Regions from separate parts of the Thermoanaerobacter sp. YS13 genome, predicted to be linked through region 1. Evidence: riboswitches for the same ligand, from Rfam matches in the RefSeq annotation. Region 1 holds a riboswitch; each other region holds the start of a gene.
What was found. A riboswitch is a leader RNA that binds a small molecule or an ion and turns the genes downstream of it on or off. The one in region 1 is predicted to bind cyclic di-GMP.
Positions count from the first base shown of each region.

Region 1 (4,504 bases):
GTTTTTGCTTGGAGTCCCCCAACTTTTTGCAGTAGTCATTATTATATTTTTTACATCAAGTGGTGCAAGGTTTATATTTGCACTAAGCATAAGGGCTACTGTACCTGCTACAAAAGGTGTAGCCATACTTGTACCACTGTATGTCACATAACCATTTATAGAATTTGCTTTTGCGGCAGTTATATTATATCCGGGTGCTGCAATGTCAGGTTTTATCCTTCCGTCAGCTGTGGGACCACGGCTGGAGAAGCTTGCAAGGTTGAATCCAAGTTCTCCTACATCCGCCATTGCTGCAACGGTTATGGCTTTTTCTGCTGCACCAGGTGATCCTATGGTGTACCTTGCAGGGCCTGAATTTCCAGCTGCAACTACTACTACAATTCCGCTATCTACGGCGCTGTTTACTGCTAATGAGGTAGAGTCAGTTCCATCAGAACTTGTAGAAGTTCCAAGGCTTAAATTTATGACTTTGATTCCGTATACATCTTTGTTTTGAACAGCCCAATCAATTCCTGCCGTTACAGTACTCATACTTCCGCTTCCATTTGAATCAAGTACTTTTATTCCTACCAAAGCTGCACCAGGTGCAACACCTGTATAAAGGCTGTTACCTGCCCCAGTGCCTGCCGCAATGCTTGCTACATGAGTCCCATGTCCATTATCATCGTAAGGGGTAGTTTTACCGTTTACAAAATCTTGCCATCCTATTATTTTGCCACCAGCAAGGTCAACATGGGAACCATCAATGCCTGTATCAATAATTGCTATTACTATATCATTTTTGGAGTAGGAGGAAGGATTACCATCTTTGTTTCCAGTTACGCCAAAGTCATTTCTCGCTTTTGTAACGCCAAACCATTTTGTTGCAGTGTCTAATGTCGCATATACAGGCTCGTCATACTCAATTTGTTTTACTATATCCAATTTTGACAAAGCGTTTATTTGTCCTTTAGTTAAAGTAGCAGCAACTCCTGGAATAATTTTGTATTTATGCTTTATATTAAACTTTCCAATGGATTTAGAAATATTCAATAGTTCGTTATCATCTATGTTTTTGTTGAAGGTTATTACGACAGGGAATTCCGCACTGTCAGGCTTATCAGTAAGCTTTGCTTCCAGGTTATCAAAAATTTTGTTTTTGTTAGAATCTTGCATCAAAACTTTTTGAATTTGAGGCGAGTAATTTTTTGTTGGAGAGTCGCCAGATAAGTTTATTAAGTTGGGCTGAGCTTGGACTAATACTCCACTTAGCGACATTAAAGATACAATTAACACAAAGGTCAGTAAAGCTTTTAATATTTGTCGGCTCTTCATTTTTTCTTACCTCCTTAAAAATTTAATATTTTTTAAAATTTAAGTCAGCACTTCTAGTCGCTAAGTGAAACTGTTTTTTGTTTATCATCTCCTTTCTCTAAGATTTATTTTCTATAATAAAACTCAAGCAATTTTTATGCCAGTTCACTGTATATGGACAAAATTAATAAAAGTTTTTGAAATGTATAATTTTTTATACACATTTTTATACACAAAAGAATGGATAAACACATACATTTAGAAATTAGTATAAATTTAACGAATTATGTAGAAAAAATCTTTTTTAAAAATAGAAGGAAAATTCATATTTATGTCGAAATAGTAATATAGGGAAATTAAATAAATTTTTGTTGAAAAAGGCAAACTCGTCGAAAGGCGGGGACGCAAAGCCACGGGTCTAATGCAATAGTTTTGCTATGATAGCCGGGCTACCAACATTTATATATGACCTCCTGCCTTTTGGTAGGAGGTTTATAAATTAAGGAAGTGGTGTTTTATATGACTAATAAGGAAAAAATTTATAATGTTATTGTAGAAAAAAGTAAAGAATTTGATATTCAAAATTTTTTGATAAGTAGAAAAGGTGGAATCACTACGGAAGAAGTAGCACAACTCTTAAAAATGGCTCGACCCAATGTGTCTTTTATTTTAAATCATCTTGTAAGAGAAGGGAAAATAGTTAAAATTATTTCAAAACCCGTGTATTATATTGAAAAAGATAGATTAGCTTATTTTTTAGGGAATAAGGTTAAAGAAGAAATGCTTCTAAAAGACTTAATTGATTTTTTACACTTAAGAAAAGGAAAAGAATGTGCTTTTGAAAATATAATAGGACATGATGGCAGCCTCAAAGGACAAATAGAACAGGCCAAAGCAGCTGTATTATATCCTCCTTATGGGCTCCACACTCTTATCATAGGACCGCCGGGCTCTGGTAAATCTTTTTTCGCGGAGATGATGTACAAATTCAGTCTTCAAAATGGTAGGGTAGGACCTCTGGAAGTGTTAAACTGCGCGGATTACTATAACAATCCTCAACTTCTTATGTCTCATTTGTTTGGACATGTTAAAGGGGCTTATACTGGAGCTGATGTAGATAAGATAGGTTTAGTCGAAAAAGCCGATAAAGGGATATTATTCCTTGACGAGGTTCACCGCCTACCTCCAGAGGGCCAGGAGATGCTCTTTTACCTTATTGACAAAGGAGTGTATAAAAGATTAGGAGATACTGTTGAAAGAAGGGCTAACTTAATGATTATAGCAGCTACTACAGAGAAACCAGGTTCCTTTCTTTTAAAGACTTTTATGAGGAGAATACCCGTTGTCATTCAACTTACTTCTTTTGAGGAGAGACCTCTTGAGGAAAAAATTGAAATGATTATTCATCTTTTTAAAGAAGAAGCCAAACGCCTAAACTTAAATATTGTTGTACGTCCGGAAGTAATTTCTTTGTTTTTGTCTTTGCAATATGAAGGAAATATTGGGGAATTGAAATCTCTCCTTCAATTAATTTGCTCTAAAGCTTTTTTAATGAACTATGGGACAAAGAGGAATTTTTTAAAAATTGATCTTACTTTGTTACCTCAGAATTATTTAAAACTAGGGCTAAATGATAGAGTAGTTTTTGATAAATTTTTAATCATTTCTCCTGAAAAAGAAAAGAAAATAGATAGATATGATTTTTATGAATTTATCGCTATGAAATATCATGAATTAAAAGAAAGGGGAATTAAGGGGATGTTACTTGAAAAGGGAATAATCGATTGTATTAATAACTTTTTAGAAAGCATTTTGGAGGATAATTTTAGAAAAAATGGGAATTTTCCATAGATTAGTATATCTAAGAATATATCACTATAACATATCATCACGGAGATATTTTTAATTAATGGTGGATTATCGGGAAATACGAAGGATGACAATATTAATAGAAGAGTTTATAATTGTAATCGAATTAACTCCTGCTATTGCGCAACAATAGAAAGGAGGAAACTCGCCATGAAGAATAAAATTTTGAAAATTGCTGTAGCATATTTAATGATATTTATAATGCTATTTGGAGGAATTACTTCGGTGTACGCTTACGACAAAATCCACGTTGTTTCAAAAGGTGAATCATTGTATTTAATAGCGAAATGGTATGGTAGTGATGTAAATAGCATAAAACAGGCAAATGGGAATTGGAGCGATTTGATATATCCTGGTGAAAAATTAGTTGTGCCAGTAGATGAAAAAAATGCTTATTACAATTATCTTGTTGACAGATATTTAATCGCAAAAATAATTTATGCTGAAGCTCGTGGAGAAAGTTTTGAGGGTCAGGTCGCTGTAGGTGCGGTGATTTTGAATAGAGTAAAAAGCGGTATTTTCCCAAATACTGTAGCAGGAGTTATATATCAGCCAGATGCTTTTGAGTCTGTAACGAATGGTGAATTTTTCAATCATGAACCTGACCTTACAGCTTTTAAAGCAGCAGATGCAGCTTTAGCCGGATGGGACCCAACAGGAGGAGCCCTATACTTCTTCAATCCAGCTACTTCAACTTCTTGGTGGATATGGACAAGGACAATTACAAATGTGATAGGACACCACTGGTTTGCAATATAGGAAGGCAGAAGCCTTCCTATATTGCATATATTTTACATTATAAAATTTTACTTTTGTAAAAGAATAAGAATAGCATTAAAAATAGGAGCTGATTATATGGTATATATATTTGTAGGAGGAAGTTCAGAAAAAAGTTCAATTATAAAATTTTTATCCTACTGTGTACATTCTAAAAAAACAGTGGTAGAAGAGTTAAAGAATTATAAAGAGAAAACAGATATTTTAATTATCTCTGATATTCTGCGAGAGGAGGATTTTCACAAGTTAAAAAATTATATTTATAGTTTTCCAAGTAGTATTATGATAACAAATGCAGATGATGAGCTATCAAATAAACTCTTTGCACAGGGAATAAATTCTACCCTTATAACATGTGGTTTAAATCCAAAGTCCTCCATTACTGCTTCTTCAATATCTTATGAAGAAGAAGGTTATGAATTTAATTATTGCGTACAAAGGTCTTTTTTTAATTTAAAAGGCAAATTAATAGAGCCATTGGAAATACCTGTTGAAATAAAAGTTCCTGGACAGTATAATATATATAACTCATTATTTGTAATAACTGTATTATTAATTTTGGGGT
Region 1 is NZ_JOOI01000001.1:136,146-140,649, forward strand. Features, by position in the region: gene THYS13_RS00615 (S8 family serine peptidase) at 1-1,314, opposite strand, end outside; cyclic di-GMP riboswitch class I at 1,663-1,750, shown strand; gene THYS13_RS00620 (sigma-54-dependent transcriptional regulator) at 1,813-3,144, shown strand; gene THYS13_RS00625 (cell wall hydrolase) at 3,313-3,921, shown strand; gene THYS13_RS00630 (Mur ligase family protein) at 4,018-4,504, shown strand, end outside.

Region 2 (4,504 bases), on a different contig from region 1:
TTGTCAACAAACTCACCAGTTATGCATTTAGAAGCATAACTGGTGAAATACTGTTTTCAGAACACTGGATAATTTTAAAAGACACAGAAGTATTAAACAACCTTATTGATTATTTTTATTAAACGTTCTTCAATTTCTTTCGCAATGTCTTTAATTTCTACATTATTGTTGTCCATATGTGAGAATAATTGAGCTAATTTTAAAACACCTACTTTTGTTTCTTTTGTATTTTCTATAATTACAATTTTACATGGTAGAAAGTAGCTTGCCATTGGGTCAATTGCGATAATTTTTGCAGCGGCGTTAGGATTGCAAACTTCTAAAATTGTTACATTGTGATTATAAGGCAGCCCTTTTTCAGCGAGTTTTTTGTGCAATTCAAATTCCAATAAGACACCAAAGCTTTCCTCTTTAAGTTCTTTTTTTAAGTCCTCAATCAACTCTGTTGTTTTTTTAGAAGTAGTTAACGTGAAGTCAAACATAGTTTTTCCTCCTCTCATTTATCTTTTTTCTTTGGTAAAAATTTTGTGTGTACTCTTACCATAAGATTATTTTAAATTAAAAATTTGAAGAAAATGTGAAGAAAAATTTACTAAGAGATTATTTTATAGGCATTAGAACTCCTTAGATACTTGCTGATAAAAAGACGTGAAAAATTATTTATTTTTTGGGAAAGGATTAAATATACAATTAATAAAAGATAATAAACAACTTTTCTAATTTTTTTTTTTTTTTTTTTTTTTTTTTTTTTTTTTTTTTTTTTTTTTTTTTTTTTTTTTTTTAATTTTTAAGAAGGAATTATGCTTTTTTTGTCGAATATAGTACTTTAACAGATAATAATGTAAAAATTATTATTTATATTATGTATCTTTACTTTTGTAAGTAAGTTATAACTTGAAAACAATTAAAAAAATTTATATTGTCTTTTTCTCAAAAAAATAATCATTCAAATACATTAAATAATATTCTGAAAAAGGCAAACTTACCGAAAGGTAAGGACGCAAAGCCACAGGTCTAAGGCATGCAGATGCTATGACGGCTGGGTTGCCAACTTGTAAATTTAAATCTAGTACTTGTAATGTTTTGTAGTTATAAAAGTAGGCAACCGAGGCAGTTGCCTACTTTTAGTATGTGTGCCCAGCATGGGCTAAGCTAAAACTGCCTGAATCTCATGCATTAAATGTGACAAGTATAGAGGAGGAAGGCTATCATTTTTATCAAGAGAGGTCTAAATGGAATGCTCAAGCAGAGAAATACAGTTGGATATTCGAAAGTCCGTTAAGGTCATAGTACTTGTTAAATCCAGACCGCCTAACATACGGAGGCATTTTTATGAAAATCGAATTAAGTGATGTATTGAAAAGAATGGGATTTACTTTGGAAATCCCAGATGATGAAATGGCTGTAATCTTAAAAAGAGTCTTTTTTTCTTCGGGGAGTGATGTGGATTTTCATGAGTTTTTAAATATACTGGAAAGCGATCTTCGTAAGAATGGAATTATAGTGAGTGTAGATAAAAGTGCGTTAATTAGCGTATATACCCAAAATAAAAAAGAAGCAGTAATAGCAAGAGGAATACCATATAAAAGTGGCAGGGATGGTTATCTGGAATTTATTATAAAAACCGATAAGCCGAGAATTCTTTATACCGAAACATTCTCTGAAGAAGATATATTTAAGATGGCAAGTATACCCTTTGCAAGAAAAGGTGATGTTATCGGAAAGCTGCATAAACCCATAAAAGGTGAAAATGGAATTAGCGTAAGGGGTAGAATTATAAATGCACCGCCTGTAAGAGACGTTGAAGTAAAAATTTTAAGTAATTCCATAGTTTTTAAAGAAGATGAAAATAAGATAGTTGCAATGGCTGATATAAGACCGGTTGTACATAAAAAAGACGAAAATGATAAATTTGTATATTTTTTTAATTCTATTCCTATGTTAATTTACGAAGGAAGTATCACGAAGAATTCAAGGCCTGTAACATTCGATGGTGATGTTATAATAAACGGAAATGTCGAAAAAGGTAATCAAATAATTGTTTCAGGAAATGTTCAGATACTTGGTTCAGTTTACGAATCAGCAATTCATGGAGGGCAAAATATTATTATCTATGGTGGAATTGTTGATAGCCAATTACATGCCGGTTTTTTACCAGAAAATATTTTTGATAAAATAGAACTTCACGCTGTAAATCTTATTGTTGAGAAATTATCGGCAATTTTTGCCCATATTAAAGAACTACCAACTGTTATGAATAATTCCAGAGATCTAAGCGAGAAAATCAAATTAATCGAAACCTTAAAAGAAGAATTAAAAACATCATCAAGAGAAATAAGTATGACACGCAGTTCAAAGGTATTTCAAGATCTTCTAGAGTATTTAAAAAGTCTCGCTAAAACGCTCAACAACATCTTGGATTATGATATTATTGGTCTTATAAAACATTTGAATTCGTTAAAAGAAATCTTTGAAAAAATCCTCTTCATATCAAGTGTTCTAGACGAGGAACATGAAAACAAGGGACATATACTTGCAAAATGGGTTCATGATAGCAAAATTTACGCTGTGAAGGACGTAATTATAACCTCAGAAGCAGGTTGTTATAATACAAAAATTTCTACAAATGGTTCGGTTTCTATTAATGGCAAGGTTAAAATGAGTACGATCGAATTTAAGAAAAATATTTTCATAAAAGAAGCCGGATCGCTTGGCGTCGGCAGTCACGTATTATTAAAGGGGAGTAGAAATTCAATAGTAAAAATTCTTTACGGATATGAAGGAGTCGAATTATACTTTGATAAAATAGGCTACAAATTAAAAAATGGTGAAAAAATAAAATTATATTTGGACAAAGATGAAAAAGTCGTTGAAGACATTATTTAAAAAATTTACCTTGCAGAGTGGGAGCTTTTTCATGAATCTGTTTGATTTTGTAGAATCTATTATTTTGTCCAGCATATCCTCAACACCGCCGATCGAATATGAAAGGATGATTTATGTGCTGAAGAGAAAGGAACTTAGAGATAAGAAGTATTATTATGATTATTTGACCCACCTTCCAAACAGATATTTTTTATATGAGTATTATAGCTCCAGCAATTGCCAATTTGTTGTTGCACTCCTTGATTTTGATAATTTTACATACATTAACGATTCCTATGGACATCATTTTGGGGATAAAGTGTTAGTTGAAATAAGCAATATGCTGATTGAAATAGTAAAAGAAAAGGGAAAGATTTTCAGGTTTGGTGGTGATGAGTTCGTTGTTCTTTTTCACTGTAATCTGGATGAAGCAATAAGCGTTATAGAAGATGTTATAGAAAAATTTAATTATATTTTCAAAGTTGAGGAAAGAGATATCTTAACAACAGTGAGCGCCGGCATTTATGTATCAAAAATAGGCGAACATATGGATGATATTATAAGAAAAGCAGATGCTGCAATGTTCGAAGCTAAAAAGTTGGGCAAATCAAAATATGTCATTTTTGACAAAACTATAGAGGACAAGATAATCGAAAAAGCTGAAATGATGGTAGATATCAAGAAAGCGATGTTAAACAACGAGTTTTACCTTTTATTTCAGCCTATTTATGATTTGAGAGAAAATAGGATAAAGGAAGTTGAAGCCCTTGCAAGGTGGAGAAACAACAAATATATCAATATCTCTCCTTCTCGATTTGTCCCAGTACTTGAGGAAACTGGTCTCATCAAAGAATTTGGTATTTTTATTATTGAAGATGTTTTTAAACAAATAAGAGATTGGCGAAATAAGGGTATCGAGCTTAAGGTTAACATCAATGTTTCTCCTCTTCAGCTTAGGGAGGATGAGTTTTTCTTTAAATTTGATGAGCTTATTAATAAATACAATATACCATCAAATTTCATTGGCATAGAATTTACTGAAACTCAAATATTAGACATTAAAGAGCAAAAGGTAAACAAAATAGACGAATTTTTAAGAAGGGGAATAAAGATTTTGCTAGATGATTTTGGAGTTGGATATTCTTCCTTAATAAACATGGTAGAGTTTCCTATAAGCACTATTAAGATGGACAAAAGCCTTATTGACAGGATTGACGAAAACAAAGTAAAAACATTAATCAAAGGAATTTTGTATATCTCAAAGGAAATGAACTATGAAGTCGTAGCGGAAGGGGTAGAAACAGAGGAACAGCTTAGTATGCTAAAGGAATGGGGCTGTGACAAAATACAAGGTTATTATATATCGAGACCTAAAACTCCAGATGAGATAGAAATGATGTTCAGTTATACTTATTAATGCAGGCTTTTGGGTAAATTAAAAGTAATTTTGAACATTGAGTGTGGGACTGTAATTGCAGTAAGTGATGGCAAAACTATAAATTTTAATGTAGAACCAGGTGATTATTTGTCGAGAAGTGAGATTAAAAGATAATTTACTTTAATACATTGCATTTATAAAGTGATATGATATAATAAAAGCATTGAAACCAGTTGAAATAAATTTTTAGGAGGATTATTA
Region 2 is NZ_JOOI01000002.1:532,488-536,991, forward strand. Features, by position in the region: gene THYS13_RS10475 (DUF302 domain-containing protein) at 93-482, opposite strand; cyclic di-GMP riboswitch class I at 966-1,052, shown strand; gene THYS13_RS10480 (FapA family protein) at 1,333-2,886, shown strand; gene THYS13_RS10485 (bifunctional diguanylate cyclase/phosphodiesterase) at 2,918-4,282, shown strand; partial or broken gene THYS13_RS14820 (MBL fold metallo-hydrolase) at 4,322-4,417, shown strand; gene THYS13_RS10490 (DUF1015 domain-containing protein) at 4,504-4,504, shown strand, end outside.
Region 2: another riboswitch for cyclic di-GMP. It lies ahead of THYS13_RS10480 (FapA family protein); the one in region 1 lies ahead of THYS13_RS00620 (sigma-54-dependent transcriptional regulator).

Region 3 (4,504 bases), 270 kb from region 1:
ATAGGTAAAACATTTGTCAAAAGAAAAATAACAACTAATACAGCTACAACAGATACAATAAAAGGATAAGTCAAGGCAGATTTTACCTTCTGATTTAGGTTATTTTCTTTTTCATAGTGGTCTGCCATTTCATTCATAACTTTATCCAAAGTACCGCTTACTTCTCCTACTTCCACCATATTGTACAAAAGCATAGGAAAAACTTCTCCATGTTTTTTCATCGCATCAGATAAAGTCTTTCCCTTCTGAACTTCTTCATAAACTTCGCTTATAGCTTTTTTTAATCTTTTATTCTCCACTTGTTCCTTCATAGTAGCCAAAGAACTCACTATGGTAATACCTGCATTTATCAAGGTAGCAAATTGCCTGCAAAAAACAGCAATGTCTTTTATCTTAACCTTTTTAAAAGATTCAAAATCTAATATATCCTGTTTTACAATTTCTTCCTTGATATCAATTATATAATAATTTTTTTGCTTTAAAACGTCAATGCACTGAGACTTAGAATCAACCTCCAAAGTGCCTACAATAAGATTGCCTGCCATATCCCTCGCCTTGTAAGCATATAACGGCATATAACCACCTCTATATCATGCGTGAAAAATTTTCTTGGTCTACGCAATAGGTCAAGGCATCCTCTAGTGATATAATTCCTGCTTTTAGCAAATGCAAAATAGACATGTCCATTGTCATCATGCCAAACTTGCTGCCTGTTTGAACTGCCGACTGTATTTGGAAAGTTTTACCTTCTCTTATGAGATTTTTTATAGCAGGAGTGGCAATCATAACTTCTGTTGCAACTACTCTCCCGCTGTTATCTTTTTTGGGAATAAGTTGCTGCGAAATAATACCCTCTAAAACATTAGAAAGCTGTATTTTTATCTGCTGCTGTTGATGGGGAGGAAAAACATCAATAATCCTATCGATCGTCTTTACAGCTCCTATTGTGTGAAGAGTGGATAAAACAAGATGACCTGTCTCAGCAGCAGTTATGGCAATTTGAATAGTTTCTAAATCCCTCATCTCTCCAACTAATATAACATCTGGGTCTTCCCTTAAAGCAGCCCTTAAAGCAGAAGCGAAAGATGCCGCATCGTAACCAATTTCTCTTTGATTTACTATGCTTTTGTTGTGTTTATGTAAATATTCTATAGGATCTTCAAGGGTAAGAATATGGCATGTCCTTCTAGAATTTATCCAATCCACCATTGAAGCTAACGTAGTAGATTTACCACTACCTGTAGGTCCTGTCACCAGTATAAGCCCTCTTGTCTTTAAAGCTAAGTCTTTAAGTATTGGAGGAAGCCCCAATTCTTCTATGGAAGGAATCCGCAAAGCTACTGACCTTATTGCAAGACTATAACTTCCCCTCTGTTTATAGACATTTATTCTAAACCTTCCTAATCCTGTAACTGAATAAGACAAGTCAATGTCCCCATTTTGCTCTAATTTTCGCAATTGGTCACTTGTCAATAAATCTTTCACTATTTCTTCTGTCTGCCCAGGAGTGAAAGGTTCACCTTTTACTTTTTCTAAATAACCATTAATTCTAAGAACTGGAGGCACTCCCACCGTTATATGCAAATCAGAAGCTTTTTTTTCAACTACTAATTCTAAAAGTCCTTTTGTATCCATATGCATCAATCCTCGTACGTTAGTCGTAACATTTCATCAATTGTAGTTTTTCCTTCTAATGCAAGTTTTTTGGCACTTTCCCTCAAAGTTTTCATTCCATTTTTCACCGCTTGTTCTTTAATTACATCAGAAGAAGCTTTGGAGTTTATAAGCTCTCTGATATCAGAAGTGATAGTCATTATCTCATATATAGGAATTCTTCCTCTATATCCTGTTTTATTACAAACAGGGCATCCCTTCCCTCTGTATAAAGTAATGTCTTCCTTCTCCTCTAGTCCCAGTATTTTTTTCTCACTCTCTGAAGCTTTATAAGAAATTTTACAATTATCGCATATTTTTCTCGCTAGTCTTTGAGCAATAACGCCAACCACAGCAGAAGAAACAAGATAAGGTTCTATACCCATATCAATAAGCCTTGTCACTGCCCCTGCTGCATCATTTGTGTGCAGAGTAGAAAGAACCAAATGCCCCGTTATAGCAGAGCGGATAGCTATCTCTGCAGTTTCTGTATCCCTAATTTCTCCAATCATGACAACATCCGGATCTTGTCTTAAAATAGACCGAAGAGCAGTAGCAAAAGTAAGACCTGCTTTTTCATTAACTTGCACTTGATTTATTCCTTCTATGGAATATTCAACGGGATCTTCCACAGTTATTATATTGATATTAGGTTTGTTAAGCTCTTTTAACATGGCGTACAAAGTTGTGGTTTTTCCACTGCCTGTAGGACCAGTCAAAAGTACTATACCATGAGGTCTTTTTATCAGCTTATCAAAAAGTGCCACGTCTTTTTCATCAAAGCCCAACTGTTCTTTTGTCATCACGAAATTTTCTTTATCCAAAAGCCTTAAAACTAATTTTTCTCCAAAAACAGTAGGCAAAGAAGAAACCCTCACATCTATATTCTTTTCGTTTGAAACAAACTCAAACCTTCCGTCCTGTGGAAGTCTCCTCTCTGCAATATTCATGTTTGCCATTATTTTTACCCTTGTTACCACTGGAGCATGAGTGCTTTTTATAGTTCTCATAGCCTCTGTTAATTGTCCATCTATCCTAAATCGAATCCGCAAGTCCTTCTCTGTAGGTTCAATGTGAATATCTGAAGCTCTATTTTTTATTGCCTGTTCAATTATAGAATTTACAAAGCGTACAGCAGGCGCATTTTGCACTTCTTCCAGAATTTCATTTGGCAGCTCATTCGCAGGTTCACTTTGGAATTCCTTTTTAAAATCTTGGACTGCTTTCTCTGCCTGTTCTCTTCCGTAAATTCTATCTATAGCTTTTAGGATGCTACTTTCAGAAGCAATCAATGGTTTTACATTTTGCTTTGTTAAAATTTTTACATCGTCAATAGCAAAGATATTGAGAGGGTCTGCCATTGCTACCAATATACCATCTTCATCTTTTTTTATAGGAATAATAGTATATCTTTTAGCAACAGCTTCAGGAATTAATTTTGCCACCTCTGGGTCAATATAGTATTTTTGCAAATCTACATGTGGAATACCTAATTGAAATTCTAAAGCCTCTAGTATTTGGTTTTCTGTAACATACCCCAATTTAATAAGAACTTTTCCTAATTTTTCTCCTGTTTTATTCTGAATTTCTATTGCGTGTTTTAGTTGTTCTTCTGTTATAAGCCCTACCTCAACTAAAAGCTCCCCTAGCTTTTTCTTGGCCATAAAATATACCTCCAAAATAATAAAGCCGACATAAAGCCGGTTGCACCACTGTATCCGTGAGGCGTAAAGTGCCCACATATAGCCTCACTTCATCTACTCTTTATAAAATATTCTACAAATTATTCATAATTCCTTCTTTTAAATGCATGTATACTAAATTTTTGTCGAAAAATCCCCCTGTCCATAATTTAAAAGAATAATTAGCTTGATTTACCAACATAGAAAGTCCATTAGAATATTTTATTCCATTTTTTTTAGCATATTTTAAAAAAACAGTTTCAAAAGGATTATATATAACATCATAGACAAATTTAGCCTTTGAAACTACTTTTTCACTGACAGGTGAATCTTCAACCTTTGGATACATTCCTACGCTTGTAGTATTAACAAGCATGTCTATTTCTGGTATTTCTTCTACTTCATTTATACTGCAGTAATCACATGGAATCTTAAATTCCTTCTTAATGTACTCTGACAAATCTTTTGCTCTCTCAACACTTCTATTAGCAACTATTATCGAATCTATTCCATCTAAAGCAAGTGCGACACAAACAGCCTTAGAAGCTCCACCAGCTCCTAAAACAACTGCTTTTCTTCTTTCAATTTTTTCCCCTGCTTCTGTTAATGAATCTATGAAGCCATAAACATCTGTATTATATCCTTTTAATATTCCTCCTTCATTAACTACAGTATTGACTGCGCCAATTTTTAATGCTTCTTCTGAGACCACATCTAAGTAGTCAATTATTTTCTCCTTATGAGGGACAGTTACATTAACTCCTCTTATTCCTAAAGCTTTAACTCCTTTTACTGCTTCTTCAAGCTTTTCCGGCAAAACATTAAAAACAGTGTAGACACAATTTAAATTTAAAGAATTAAAAGCATAGTTATGTATTAAAGGTGATAAGCTATGTTCTACAGGATGGCCTATAAGACCATACAGTTTAGTATTTGCATTAATTTTCATATTCCTCAATCCTTTTAAGTACGTGTCTTTCTGCCCTTCTCATAAGCTTGGTCCACCCTAATTCCTCTTGAGATAAAGGTTTTACCAAAATAGTGTACAATCCTGCTCTTTTTCCACCAAAAATATCAGTAAATATTTGGTCCCCTATTAAAGCTGTTTCATTAGGCTTAGCATTTAAAATCTTTAAAGCCTTTTTAAAAGCTCCTTTTCTCGGCTTAAT
Region 3 is NZ_JOOI01000001.1:401,983-406,486, reverse strand. Features, by position in the region: gene THYS13_RS02040 (type II secretion system F family protein) at 1-575, opposite strand, end outside; gene THYS13_RS02035 (type IV pilus twitching motility protein PilT) at 586-1,635, opposite strand; gene gspE (type II secretion system ATPase GspE) at 1,641-3,317, opposite strand; cyclic di-GMP riboswitch class II at 3,343-3,426, opposite strand; gene aroE (shikimate dehydrogenase) at 3,430-4,284, opposite strand; gene THYS13_RS02020 (YqeG family HAD IIIA-type phosphatase) at 4,274-4,504, opposite strand, start outside.
Region 3: another riboswitch for cyclic di-GMP. It lies ahead of gspE (type II secretion system ATPase GspE); the one in region 1 lies ahead of THYS13_RS00620 (sigma-54-dependent transcriptional regulator).